Regions from separate parts of the Kosakonia oryzae genome, predicted to be linked through region 3. Evidence: predicted binding sites of a transcription regulator. Region 3 holds the regulator's gene; each other region holds the start of a gene.

Region 1 (4,740 bases), 120 kb from region 3:
GCGGTTCAGTGCGCTTAACAACTCCAGCAGATCGATCTGGTAGCTGATATCGAGCCAGGTGGTGGGTTCATCGAGCAGCATGATGGCCGTCTCCTGCGCCAGCACCATCGCAATCCACGCCCGCTGCCGCTGGCCGCCGGAGAGCGTATCGACACTCTGGTTGGCCAGCGAATCCACGCCGGTGGCCTTCATCGCCCGCATTACCGCTTCTTCATCCTCTTTACGCCAGCGGGTGAACAGCGGCTGATGCGGGTAGCGCCCGCGCGCCACCAGCTCCTGTACGGTGATATCGCCCGGCGTGGTGGCGTTTTGCGCCAGCAGCCCGACGCGCCGCGCCACTTCTTTGCTGGCGAAGCGCTGGATCTGCTCGCCATCAAGATAAACATGCCCTTGGGCGGGCGTCATCAGGCGGCTCAGCGTGCGCAGCAGCGTTGATTTACCGCAGCCGTTGGGGCCGATAATGGCGGTGAAATGGCCGTCGGGAATGGCAACGCTTAGCTGCTCAGCAATGATTTTTTTGCCATAACCCAGCGTTAAATCTGTGCCGCGCAAACGGGAAGATAAATCGGTCATTTCTTGCGGGACTCCTGAATTAACAAGGCGATAAGGTAGATACCGCCAAGGCTGACGGTGACCACACCCACCGGCAACTGATAAGGCGTAAACCCTTGCTGGGCGACAAAATCCGCCAGCAATAACAGCAACGCGCCGCACAGGGCCGACTGCATTAAGCCCCAACGGGCGGTGGCGCTAATGCGCCGGGCGATGTGTGGCGCTACCAGAGCGATAAATGAAATCGGCCCCGCCAGCGCGGTAGCCGCCGCTGTCAGCGCCACCGCCACCAGCATTAACAGCAAGCGTGAACGCTCGACACTGACACCAAGCGCGCAGGCGCTGTCATCACCCATCTCCAGCAGCCGCATCCGGCGAGCGAGCAGGGCGGCGCACACGAACATCAGCATAATGATTGGCGCGGAAGGTAGCGTCTTCGCCCAGGTCAGGCCGTTCAACGAGCCAGCATTCCATAGCCCGGCGGTGACGGCGGTTTCCAGCGACGCCTGCAGCAGCAGCCAGGTATTGAACGCCACCAGCATCGCCCGCACGCCAATGCCGACAATAATCAGGCGGAAGGTTTCAATGCCATTGCGCCAGGCCAGCAGCCAGACCACCAGCGAGGTGAGCATACCGCCCGCCAGTGCTGCCAGCGCAATGGCCGTTAAATGCTGACCAAACAGCACCATCGCCACCAGCACGCCGCTCCACGCGCCGGTGTTAAAGCCCATCACATCCGGGCTGCCTAACGGGTTGCGCATCAGTGATTGAAAAATCGCGCCGCTGACGCCGAGCGCGGCACCGACCAGCAGCGCCATCAGCACGCGCGGTAAACGCCACTCCATCACCACCCGTTGCATCGCGCGCGGCGCATCGCCGGTTAATGCATTCATCACCTGGGTTAATTCCAGCGTCACTGCGCCGCTGCGCAGGCTCCAGACCGCCATCAGAACGGTACAAAACACCATCAGCAGGCAACTGGCGACTAAACGACGGGACGGCGAAATCACAGGCCACCTCCGCGCGCGCGGCGCACCAGTACAATCAGCACCGGCGCACCGAGAAAGGCGCTGAACACCGATACGCGCAGCTCACCGGGCACAATCAGGCGGCCAATAATATCGGCGAACAGCAACAACGCAGGCGTCGCAAGCAGTGTGACCGGCAGCGACCAGCGATGATCCGCGCCCACCAGCCAGCGCGCCATATGCGGCATCATCAGGCCGATAAAAGCAATCGGGCCGACTACTGCCGTCGCACTGCCGCACAGCACGGTGATGGTCACTAGTCCGAGTAATTGCGTGCGCGCCACCTTGCTGCCAAGCGCCGTGGCGGTATCGCTGCCGAGGCTCAAACTGTTGAGCGAGCGGCTCAGCATTAGCGTGATCGCCGCCGCCAGCAGCACCGGAATGATCACAATTTTCAACGTTTGCAGGGTGCGGATATCCAGCGATCCGGCCTGCCAGAATCGCAACTGGTCGTAGACATCGGCATTCAGCAGCGCAATCCCGCTGGAGAACCCTTCCAGTACCGCGCCAAGCGCCACTCCCGCCAGCGTCAGACGCACCGGACTGAGCTGCCCACCGCCCTGGCTGCCGGTAAAAGCCACCAGCAGCGACGCGGCCAGTGCGCCGCAAAACGCCAGCAGCAATTGTTCCACCGGAGACGAAATACCGAGCAGCGCCGCGCCGAGCACAATGGCGAAACTGGCGCCGGAATTCACGCCAAGCAGGCCGGGATCGGCCAGCGGATTACGGGTGAGGGTTTGCATTAGCGCACCAGCAAGCCCCAGCGCGCCGCCGGCCAGCAGACCCGCCAGCGTGCGCGGCAGGCGCGCATCGCGGATGATGGCGCAGTCCGCGCTCTGGCAGACGCCGGAGAGCGCGTCGATCACCACGGCGGCGGGCATCGGTTTCGCGCCAATAAACAGGCTGAGTGTGGCGGCGACAATAAGCAGTATCAATAGTCCGGCGAGAGCAAAGGGGCGCGCCGGAAAAGCAGAACACGACATAATACGTCCCGAATTTGATAATGATAGTAATTATCGTTATCGATCTTGTTTTGATATGTTAACATGCGAAGCCGACATATGGACATAAAAAGTACGTATTTAAGGCGCTGTGATGAAACAACAATCCTGGCTGTTGAACCTTGGCCTGCTGCGCACGCATCCGGCTTTTCGCGCGGTATTTCTGGCGCGTTTTATCTCGATTTTATCGCTGGGCCTGCTTGGCGTAGCGGTGCCGGTGCAGATTCAGGAAATGACCCACTCCAGCTGGCAGGTGGGGTTATCGGTCACGCTGACCGGTTCGGCCATGTTTATTGGCCTGATGTTTGGCGGCGTGCTGGCGGATCGCTATGAACGTAAGAAACTGATTTTACTGGCGCGTTCCACCTGCGGCGTTGGGTTTATCGGCCTGTTTCTGAACGCGCAACTGGCGGATCCTTCGCTGGCGGCGATCTATCTGCTGGGTTTGTGGGACGGCTTTTTCGGCGCGCTCGGCGTGACGGCGCTGCTGGCGGCAACGCCTGCGCTGGTCGGGCGGGAAAATCTGCTGCAGGCGGGGGCGATCACCATGCTGACGGTGCGTCTGGGGTCGGTGATATCACCGATGTGCGGCGGTCTGCTGCTGGCTTCGGGCGGCGTGGTGTGGAACTACGGTCTGGCGGCGGCGGGGACGTTTATCACTCTGTTGCCGTTACTCAGCCTGCCCGCGTTGCCGCCTCCGCCGCAGCCGCGCGAACATCCGCTGAAATCGCTGCTGACGGCGCTGCAATTTTTATTTCGTAACCCGTTGATTGGCAGTATCGCGTTGCTCGGCGGGCTGTTAACCATGGCCAGCGCGGTGCGCGTGCTTTATCCGGCGCTGGCGATGAGCTGGAACATGTCAGCGGCAGAAATCGGTCTGCTGTATGCCGCGCTGCCGCTTGGCGCAGCAATCGGGGCGTTAACCAGCGGCAAACTGGCGCACAGCGAAAGGCCGGGCGTGATTATGTTGATGACCAGCGTCGGCGCTTTTATTGCGATAGGGCTGTTCAGCCTGATGCCGGTGTGGGCGTTCGGTGTGCTGTTGCTGGCGTTATGCGGCTGGCTGACCGCCGTGAGTTCGCTGTTGCAGTACACCCTGCTGCAAACCCAGACCCCGGAAGCGATGCTCGGGCGCATCAACGGCTTGTGGACCGCGCAGAACGTGACGGGCGATGCGATTGGCGCGGCGCTGCTGGGGGCGATGGGATCGATGATGACGCCCGCCTCATCGGCGAGCATCAGCGGGCTGGTACTGGCGGCGATCGGTTTAGTGCTGGTGGTGGCGCTCGGCGAGCTGCGCCGTTTTCGTCAGACGCAGCCTGCCGCGTAGGAAACGGAATGCAGGATGGCGCTGGCGCTTATCCTGCTTACGTCTGCTGTACCGCTTTATGTAGGCCGGATAAGGCGCAGCCGCCATCCGGCAAACAGATTAACCAAACAGCGCCGACAAACGCTGCAATACACGGGTGGCGCTGTAGTAGTCCAGGCGGAAGGTTTCTGCGCCGAGGGCGTAAACGCGTTTGTTCTGCACCGCAGGCAGATGCGCCAGCAGCGGATTCGCGCTCAGCGCATCGGCATCTTTTTGATCGCTGGCGAACAGAAACAGCGCTTCACCGTTCAGCCCGGCGGCAAGGTTTTCGCCGCCCAGTTGCACGATGTCGTGGCGTTTACCCTGGCTCTGGCTGGTTTGCAGATTGGCCGGTAGCGGCGCAAGGGCGAAGCCCAGTTGCTGCAGCAACTGGCCCTGTGCGGAGTCGCGGGTCCACAGGTTGGCGCTGTGCGCGGCGGGGGTATAAACCAGCGCAGTAACCGGCTGCGGTGGCAGTTTCATCCGCGCTTTGACGTCGGCCAGTTGCTGGTTGAATTCGCTGATGCGCGCAGCGGCCTGTTTTTCCTGGCCGGTAATTTCCCCTAGTTGGGTGAGCAGCGCCTGCCAGCTTTTATCGTCGTAATTGATGACCAGCGTCGGCGCGATGGTGGAAAGCTGGTCGTACAGCGCAAGGGCGGAATCGCCGCCGGTGGCGCTGATGAGGATCAAATCCGGCATCTGCGCGGCAACGGCCTCGGCATTCGCTTCACCAATGTAAAGACGAGCGACGTTGCGTTGTTTCGCCACGTCGCCCCACTGGCGCAGAAAGCCCTGCGCGTCGGCAAAACGG
Region 2 (4,740 bases), 1.5 Mb from region 3:
TATTCTGTGGATGGCTGATGAAGCCTGGCGCACAGGCTATGACGCGGTCATGGTGCTGCCGCCGTACTATTACGGGCAAACGCAAAACCAACTGTTGAGCTACTTCCGCGCTCTGGGCAAAGCGATAAGCGGCAAATGGTTCGCCTATAACTTTCCGGCGCGTACCGGCTGCGATCTGACGCCGGAGTTGGTCGCCACGCTGGCGGCGGAATTCCCGGATTTTGCTGGCATCAAAGATACCGTCGATTGCCAGTCGCATACCCGTAATATGATTCAGGCCACCGCGCAGGTGCGTGAGGATTTTGCCGTGCTGTGCGGCTACGACGAGTACTTTATCCCCAATCTGCTGGCAGGCGGCGCGGGCGTCATTTCCGGGCTGAATAATGTGATGCCGGAACTGTTTGTCCGGGCGCGAGAGGCGTGGCGTCAGGGCGATTTGCCGACGTTACATGCAATCCAGCAGGAGAGCGGCAAATTTATGGCGATCTACGCCATTGGCGACGACTTCGTTACCACCATCAAAACCGTGGTTTCACGCAAATTTGGCTACTGTACGCCGGTTTCACGCAATTTTGGCGGCACGCTGAATGACGAGCAGTGCCAAATTATTGATCGGGTGTTTAGCATTTGACCATAACGGGAAGTGGCTGGATTGCCGGATGGCGCAGCGCCATCCGGCTTGAGAGTTTTGTAACCCCGGCAAACGTAGCGCCACCGGGCAACGCATTATTTCACTGCGTTACGCATCACCACTTCCGCCTCTGCCGCTTTCACCTTGCGCGACCAGACGGACGTTAAAATCGGCACCAGAATCGAGGTGACAATCACCGAGGTCGCCACCAGCGCGGTTGCGGCCGGCGCCATCGGTTTAAAGTCCGGCACCATTTCGGCGATCAGCACCGGCGTTGCCACTGCCGCGCCCGCAGAACTGGAGGCCGCCAGCCCTGCTGTACCATCGCCGCCGCCAATCAGTTTATCGGCGATAATCAGCGGAATGCCGGTAATCACAATCACCGCCAGCCCCAGCAAAATCCCCAACAAACCGGTCTGCGCAATCACGCTTAAATCAATCGTGTTACCCAAGGCGAAAGCAAAGAACGGGATCAGCGTCTGCACCGCTTTACTGAAAAATTCCCGCAATTCCGCATCCAGATTACCCAGCGCGAATCCGACCAGAAAAGGCAGCACCGCGCCGACAAATACATGCGGCTCGAACGAGGCGATTCCCGCGGTGCCGAGGATAATCATCGTCATCAGCGGGCCGGATTCCAGCGACATCAACACGAACGCACCGGCTTCCTCTTTGGTGCCGTACTGCTGCATGATTGACGCATACAGCCCGCCGTTCGTCATATCCATCGATGCCACCAGCGCCAGCGTCGATAACCCGGCAAAAAAACCCACCTCCACACCGTGTTCAGGAATCAACCGTGAGGCCACGGCCGCCACCACCCAGGCAATCGCAATTTTAGTCACTACCAGCGTGCCGGATTTACGCAACACCGTGCCGGTGGCGCTCAGTTTGATGGAAGCGCCCATACAGAAAAACCATACCGCCAGAATCGGCACCGTACCGGTAATCATACCGTTAGTGAATGAGCCAAAGTACTTTCCCGCACCGGGCGCAAAAGTATGGCAGAGAGCGCCGATGAACAAAGGAACCAGCATCATCCCGCCAGGGATTTTTTCGATTGCACGCTTGATTTGCATATCTTCACCTGTCAAAAAACGTCCGATTTTTTGAGCGCTGAACCGCTATGTTTGCGGGACAACAGCAGCGCGGATGAAGAGAGGGTAGACCGGGTTTGGCAGGAGAAAAGTGATCAAACAATCATAACAAAACAATATTTCATTATTTTCAGATCAACGTTCCTTTTAACTTTCCGCGTTAGAAATGGCATAAAAAAACCCCGACGGCCAGGCCTGACGGGGTTTTGACTCACGCTAGCGCGAGAGGGAAAGTAAACTTATTTTTTCGCCGCGAAACGAGCCGCTGCTTCGTCCCAGTTCACCACGTTCCAGAACTCTTTGATGTAGTCCGGGCGGCGGTTCTGGAATTTCAGGTAGTAAGCGTGTTCCCACACATCCAGGCCCAGGATCGGGAAACCGGACGCGCCAGAGATCGCTTCACCCATCAGCGGGGAATCCTGGTTAGCGGTAGAAACCACCGCCAGTTTGTCGCCTTTCAGCACCAGCCAGGCCCAACCGGAACCAAAACGCGTGGCGGCTGCTTTTTCGAATTCAGCTTTGAAGTTGTCTACGGAACCGAAATCACGCTCGATAGCCGCTTTCAGATCGCCCTGCAGGGTGGTGCCTTTTTTCAGGCCTTTCCAGAACAGGCTGTGGTTAGCGTGACCACCTGCGTTATTACGCAGAACGGTTTTTTTGTCTGCCGGCAGTTGATCCAGTTTGGTGATCAGTTCTTCAGCTGACAGGCTGGCGAACTCCGGCAGGCTTTCCAGCGCGGCATTCGCGTTATTTACGTAAGTCTGGTGATGTTTAGTGTGATGGATTTCCATCGTCTGCTTGTCGAAATGAGGCTCAAGGGCATCATACGCGTACGGCAGAGCGGGCAGTGTATAGCTCATTTTCATCTCCATTATTGTCTGGCGGCATATATGTTAATGCCGCGTAAGCAGTCGGATCATTATAGTTAATTAAATGATATTGAAAATGTTTATCAATGCCGTAGTTTTAATAAGGTTATAACTTTTGGTTATGTTATTGAAATTGTGAAGCTGCTCACCTCCATCACGTGCTCATTGCCAGCTCGTCACCTATCGCGGCAAACGCCTCAAGGTTAATCTCCTGACTGATTTTTACACTCATCAGGTCGGCTGCTCGTATCCCGACGATAAAAACAAAGAGGATGAGAAAATGAGTAACGCGATTACGATGGGTATTCTTTGGCATTTGATAGGTGCGGCCAGTGCAGCCTGTTTCTATGCCCCGTTCAAGAAGGTTAAAAATTGGTCCTGGGAGACCATGTGGTCAATCGGCGGCATCGTCTCCTGGTTGATTCTTCCCTGGACCATCAGTGCGCTGTTACTGCCTGATTTTTGGGCCTATTACAGCTCATTCAGCGCTTCCACCCTGCTACCAGTCTTTCTCTTCGGCGCAATGTGGGGCATCGGGAACATCAACTACGGCCTCACCATGCGCTACCTCGGCATGTCGATGGGCATTGGCATCGCTATCGGCATTACGCTGATTGTCGGTACGCTTATGACGCCAATTATCAACGGTAATTTTGACGTTCTGATCAACACCGATGGCGGTCGAATGACGCTGCTCGGCGTGCTGGTTGCGCTGATAGGCGTCGGAATTGTGACCCGCGCAGGCCAGTTGAAAGAGCGCAAAATGGGCATTAAAGCCGAAGAGTTCAACCTGAAAAAAGGGCTGACGCTGGCGGTGATGTGCGGCGTATTTTCCGCCGGTATGTCCTTTGCCATGAACGCCGCCAAACCGATGCACGAAGCCGCTGCGGCGCTGGGCATCGATCCGCTCTACACCGCCTTGCCAAGTTATGTGGTGATCATGGGCGGCGGCGCGCTGATTAACCTCGGCTTCTGCTTCATTCGGCTGGCAAAACTGAAAAACCTGTCGGTAAAAGCCGACTTCTCGCTGGCAAAACCGCTGATCATCAGCAATATCCTGCTTTCAGCGCTGGGCGGTTTGATGTGGTATCTGCAATTCTTCTTCTACGCCTGGGGCCATGCCCGCATTCCGGCGCAGTACGACTACATCAGTTGGATGCTGCACATGAGCTTCTACGTGCTGTGCGGCGGCATTGTCGGGCTGATCCTGAAAGAGTGGAAGAATGCGGGTCGCCAGCCGGTGAGCGTGCTGAGCCTTGGTTGCGTGGTGATCATTGTTGCCGCCAATATCGTCGGCCTCGGCATGGCGAACTAATCAGGCAGCAACCCGGCTACGATGACGCCACTGACCTGGCGTCATCCCCACTTCCCGGCTAAACACCACCGAAAAGTAGTTACTGTCCTCAAACCCGCACTGCATGGCAATTTCGCCGATCATCTGCTCGGAATGTTGAAGCAAATACTGCGCATGGCAGATGCGCAACTGGCGCAGATAGTGGTTGATGGTCATCCCGGTCTGGCTGCGGAATTGCTGGCGCAGCGCACGCTCGCTGCACTGTTCCTGCTCGCAAAACTGCTCCAGCGCAAAGCTGCGATTCAGGCTGCCGGAGAGCGCGGTAATCAGCTTATCAAGCAGCGTCTCACTGTGCGTCGCGGCAAGGTTATCGGCAGCAAAACGGTGGCGTTTGAGCGTCATCACCAGTTGGGCAAACAGCGTTTCTGCCATCATATTCGCCAGCGGATCGGCTTTGGCGCTCTCATGCTCCAGCTGCGCAATCACCTGCCGCGCCTGCGCCATGCCGGTGCTGCCAATCCGCCAGTGCGGCGCGCCGGCCGGGCCGTTAAGGCCGGGAATATGCGCTGCCCAATCAAGATTGAGCGTCAATCGATCCGGGCAGTAGATAATATTTTGCAGCACCAGATCGTTAACCGAAGCGTAAGAGTGGCAATCTTCGGCGCGAATATAAAACAGGTCGCCGCGCGTGATGCGGTAAGGACGGTCATTCAGCACATGCAGGCCGTTGCCGCGCCACACCAGCACCAGTTCGCAAAATTCATGGGTGTGTTCAGCAAAGACATTTTGCGGATAGCGATCGGCCACCGCGACCGCTTGTCCGGCACGGGGAAAGAAATCCGCTTTGCG
Region 3 (4,740 bases):
TTCCTATGAAATTGAATACGCGAGCGCAATCTGCACAACATCCGCACAACAATTCTCCTGTCGTCCTTGTCCATGGACTGTTTGGTAGCCTTGATAACCTCGGCGTACTGGCACGCGAACTGGTGCAGGAGTACGACGTGGTGCAGGTTGATATGCGCAACCACGGTCTTTCCCCCCGTTCCGACGAAATGAACTATCCGGCAATGGCGCAAGATCTGCTGGATACGCTGGATGACCATCACATCGACAAAGCTCTCTTTATTGGTCACTCAATGGGCGGCAAAGCCGTGATGGCGCTATCGGCGCTGGCGCCGGAGCGCGTAGAAAAGCTGGTGGCGATTGATATTGCACCGGTCGATTACCACGTTCGCCGCCATGACGAGATATTTGCCGCGATCAATGCGGTCACTGACGCGCGGGTCACTACGCGCCAGCAAGCGGCTTCGCTAATGCGCGAGCATATAAAAGAAGAAGGCGTAATCCAGTTTCTGCTGAAATCGTTTGTTGAGGGGGCGTGGCGTTTCAATGTGCCGGTGTTGTGGGAGCAATATCCGCATATTGTCGGCTGGGAAACCATTCCCGCATGGCCTTATCCGGCACTGTTTGTCTGCGGCGGCAACTCCCCTTACGTTACAGAGCAGTACCGGAGCGCTTTGCTTGAACAGTTCCCGCAGGCGCGCGCGCATGTGATTGCTGGCGCCGGCCACTGGGTGCATGCGGAAAAACCTGAAGCGGTGATGCGGGCAATTAATCGTTATCTCGCTGAAAAGTCAAACTGATTAAAAAGGCGGCGACCGGTCGCCAGAACGCGTCCGCCCGTTGGCGCGCCCGTTATGCTGATGTATGATGGCGCGCTATTCAGCCCGGGCGGCAGCCCGATTGCTTGTCTTTCCCGTAGTATGCTTAAACATGGCTAAAGAACAAACGGACCGTACAACCCTGGATCTGTTCGCGAATGAGCGTCGCCCGGGACGGCCGAAGACGAATCCGCTCTCGCGTGATGAACAGTTACGCATCAACAAACGCAATCAGCTAAAACGCGATAAAGTTCGTGGGCTTAAACGCGTCGAGTTAAAACTGAACGTGGAAGCCGTTGATGCGTTAAACGAACTTGCCGATGCGCGTGACATGAGCCGCAGCGAACTTATCGAAGAGATGCTGCTGGCACAGTTGAGCGCATTGCGCGGAAAGTAATTACTCCGAATCACCTCTCTTATTTTTACGTTTTCATGTGTCATACAGTGCACTCCGCGGCGATAGCTGTTTTCGCGCGCTTCTCTGTTCTGCTATGATTGCCCTTATCTGTGGGCAGAGCGCCACCATCATATTCATTAGGTTTCAAGAGGTTATTTTACTCATGGCAATTACAGGTATTTTCTTCGGCAGCGACACCGGCAACACCGAAAATATTGCGAAAATGATTCAGAGTCAGCTTGGTAAGGACGTTGCCGACGTACATGACATTGCCAAGAGCAGCAAGGAAGATATCGAAGGATATGACATTCTGTTGCTCGGCATTCCGACCTGGTATTATGGCGAAGCGCAGTGCGACTGGGATGATTTCTTCCCGACGCTGGAAGAGATTGATTTTAATGGTAAGTTAGTTGCGCTGTTTGGCTGCGGCGATCAAGAAGACTATGCAGAGTATTTCTGCGATGCGCTGGGTACGATCCGCGATATTATTGAGCCGCGCGGCGCGACCATCGTGGGCCACTGGCCAACTGCAGGCTACCATTTCGAAGCCTCTAAAGGGCTGGTGGATGATGACCATTTCGTTGGTCTGGCGATTGACGAAGATCGTCAGCCAGAAATGACCGCAGAACGTGTACAAAAATGGGTTAAGCAAGTTCGCGAAGAGCTGCACCTTGATGACATCATCAATGCCTGATTTTACGGCGTAATCTGTGGGTTACGTAGTATTAATAGGTAAAAGCAATGGAAATAATTGCTACAAATTTTTAACTTTTTTCTCCATCGCTGTACAATAAGCCCTGCTAAAGTGGTGTCATGAAGCACAGGAGTTGCTGGTGACACCACGTTTTAAAAGCTTACTTTACTTGAGGACTTGCAGTTTTCATTTAGCCATGGCAGTTCTATAATGAGACGCATTATCCCAGGTGCATTCCTTCTAACTTCCATTGAGGAAGTGAATCGTATAGCAACAGGACAGATTCCGCATGACTGACAACAATACCGCATTAAAGAAGGCTGGCCTGAAAGTCACGCTTCCTCGGTTAAAAATCCTGGAAGTGCTTCAGGAACCGGATAACCATCATGTCAGTGCGGAAGATTTATATAAACGACTGATCGACATGGGCGAAGAGATCGGGCTGGCAACAGTATATCGTGTACTGAACCAGTTTGACGACGCCGGCATTGTGACCCGTCATAATTTCGAAGGCGGGAAATCCGTTTTTGAACTGACTCAGCAACATCACCACGATCATCTGATTTGCCTCGACTGCGGCAAAGTGATCGAATTCAGTGATGATTCCATCGAAGCGCGCCAGCGTGAAATCGCCGCGAAACATGGCATTCGTCTGACGAACCATAGTCTTTACCTGTATGGCCACTGCGCCGAGGGTGACTGCCGCGAAGATGAACACGCGCACGACGCGAAATAACCCCTTTTCATACTCAAGCCAACCTTAAGGTTGGCTTTTTTTTTGCCCTGCAGAAACAAAAATGCCCGACAGGTTTTCGCCGCCGGGCAGATTACTTCAACAATAATTACGCTTTCACACTATCCACACGGCTGAAACGTTTGCCGTCCGGGCTGGCGGTACGGATCTGCACTTCCCCGCTTACCTGCGGACGCGCTTTATCATCATAACGCAGCCAGTTTTTACCGCCGTCCGTAGAATATTCCACGACCATTCCCGGGAAGCTGGTATTGGCTTCCAGCTTGCCGCCAACCACGCGCGCGCCCGGTACAGGCAGGCGATAGTTGATACCGGCTTTGTCCAGTTTTGCCAGTTCACGATGACCTAACAGATTTGCAAAGCGGGTCCAGTCTTTATCCAGCGCTTTTACATCGACCAGATGAGTTTCACCGCCTTTGTACTCGCGACCGGCCTGATAATCCTGTTCCCAACCGGCGCGGTGCCAGGCACGTTCTGCGACCGCAATCATGCGTGGATAAATCATGTACTCCATCTGGTTGTCGGTACGTACCACTTCACTCCACAGCTGAGCAGAAAGACCATAGGCTCCAGGCCATGGTTTATCTGATTTCGCGTTGAATGGATTGCCATCACGATCCAGTGAGGTTTCAGCATTTTGCGGCATGTTGTCTGGCGCAAAGCTGAAGATCTTGCGCTCATTGCTAAAGCGCGTGCCCCAGTAGTAGCCGCTTTCCGCCGGGTGGACTTCGTTCGGGAAGTCGAGGTAAACATAGTCCGGGTTCGAGACAATGACGCGGAACCCTTTGTTCGCCCAGTCATTTACCGAATCGAAACCGCCCCAGTAGAGCGTATCCCAGAAGTTAACATTGACGTGATCGGTGGCAAACTCGGCGGCATTTTTGGCATCTTTCAGGCCATCCTGCCATGCCTGCATGGTGCCGATACCGTGCGCTTTCACCAGCTTGCTAACCTCAATACCAAAGTAGCTGGAAAGATGCTCAACATCTGCAACCTTACCCTCTTTGACCATGGTCTGGCAGACCTGAGACTTCGCCCACGGTTTGTCCTGGTTGCTCTGATCGATGATGCCTTTGCCCGCTTCCGGTTTTTTCTGGTCGGTATAACCCGCTCCCAGATAGATGTTTTTCGCTTCGTCACCGCCAAAATGCCAGGTGTTCAGCGGTACGCCCGCTTCTTTGTGCATTTGCTGGATTTCGCCAATCACCTTATCGACGAAATTGCGCGACGAATCGAGGCAAGGGTTCAGATAGCCAGTACGGTTATAGAACTGTACCCCGGTGGTATTAGAGGTGTCCGTCGGATCAAGCAAACGGTACTGATTCGCCTCTTTCTCTTTACCCTCTTTCATCAGGCGGTCATAGCGTGCTTCCATTGAGATCACGGCTGCACGGGCGTGCGCCGGCATATCAATTTCCGGGATCACTTCAATCTGTCGCGCTTTCGCGTACTTCAGTATGTCGATGTAATCGGTACGGCTGAAGTGGCCGCTGCCATTGTTGTTGCTGTCCGGGCCGGAACCCAGTTGCGGCAGCAGGCAGGTTTTCTCGCTCAGATCGTGGCAACGTTTACTGCCGATGTCGGTCAGCTCAGGCAGACCGGGGATCTCAATACGCCAGCCTTCATCATCAGTAAGGTGAAAGTGGAATTTGTTCAGCTTATAAGCTGACATCTGATCCAGCAGGCGCAGTACGGCATCTTTGCTGTGGAAGTTACGTCCCACATCAAGCTGAATACCGCGATAATCAAAGCGCGGTGCGTCTTTTGCTTCAAGCCGTGCAATTTTCTGCTCGCCGCTGGAAGGGATCAGCGACAGCAAAGATTGCAGGCCGTAGAACACGCCAGCCTGATCAAAGCCAGTGATTACCGCCTCATTTGCCCCAATATGCAACTGATAGGCACCCGATATGGCTTCATCACCCGCAAAAGCCTTCACTGCGATCTCTGTACGGATGGGATAACTGCCCTCTTTGACGCCCAGCAGCGCGAAGCGCGACTTCACGGCTTCCTGCGCATCCGCACCCAGCGCAGAGAGATCGAGCTTCACGCCTTTGCTCAGATCCACATCCTGACCGGAGATTTTTACCTCCTGCGGCGT

The links. Region 3 encodes Fur, which represses iron uptake genes when iron is present. Its sites were predicted from a motif close to ATAATAATGAGAACNACTATCAA; they were not measured.
Region 1: the regulator Fur is predicted to act here: its motif matches at 2,578-2,600, upstream of fepD (Fe(3+)-siderophore ABC transporter permease).
Region 2: the regulator Fur is predicted to act here: its motif matches at 2,662-2,684, upstream of sodA (superoxide dismutase [Mn]).

What each region holds. Positions count from the first base shown of each region.
Region 1 covers NZ_CP014007.2:3,895,080-3,899,819, reverse strand. The annotation lists gene fepC (iron-enterobactin ABC transporter ATP-binding protein) at 1-573, opposite strand, end outside; gene fepG (iron-enterobactin ABC transporter permease) at 570-1,562, opposite strand; gene fepD (Fe(3+)-siderophore ABC transporter permease) at 1,559-2,563, opposite strand; gene entS (enterobactin transporter EntS) at 2,676-3,911, shown strand; gene fepB (Fe2+-enterobactin ABC transporter substrate-binding protein) at 4,011-4,740, opposite strand, start outside.
Region 2 covers NZ_CP014007.2:5,317,172-5,321,911, forward strand. The annotation lists gene AWR26_RS25205 (dihydrodipicolinate synthase family protein) at 1-631, shown strand, start outside; gene kdgT (2-keto-3-deoxygluconate transporter) at 727-1,710, opposite strand; gene sodA (superoxide dismutase [Mn]) at 1,968-2,588, opposite strand; gene rhaT (L-rhamnose/proton symporter RhaT) at 2,878-3,912, shown strand; gene rhaR (HTH-type transcriptional activator RhaR) at 3,913-4,740, opposite strand, start outside.
Region 3 covers NZ_CP014007.2:3,778,221-3,782,960, forward strand. The annotation lists gene ybfF (esterase) at 6-779, shown strand; gene ybfE (LexA regulated protein) at 910-1,194, shown strand; gene fldA (flavodoxin FldA) at 1,358-1,888, shown strand; gene fur (ferric iron uptake transcriptional regulator) at 2,178-2,624, shown strand; gene AWR26_RS17960 (beta-N-acetylhexosaminidase) at 2,731-4,740, opposite strand, start outside.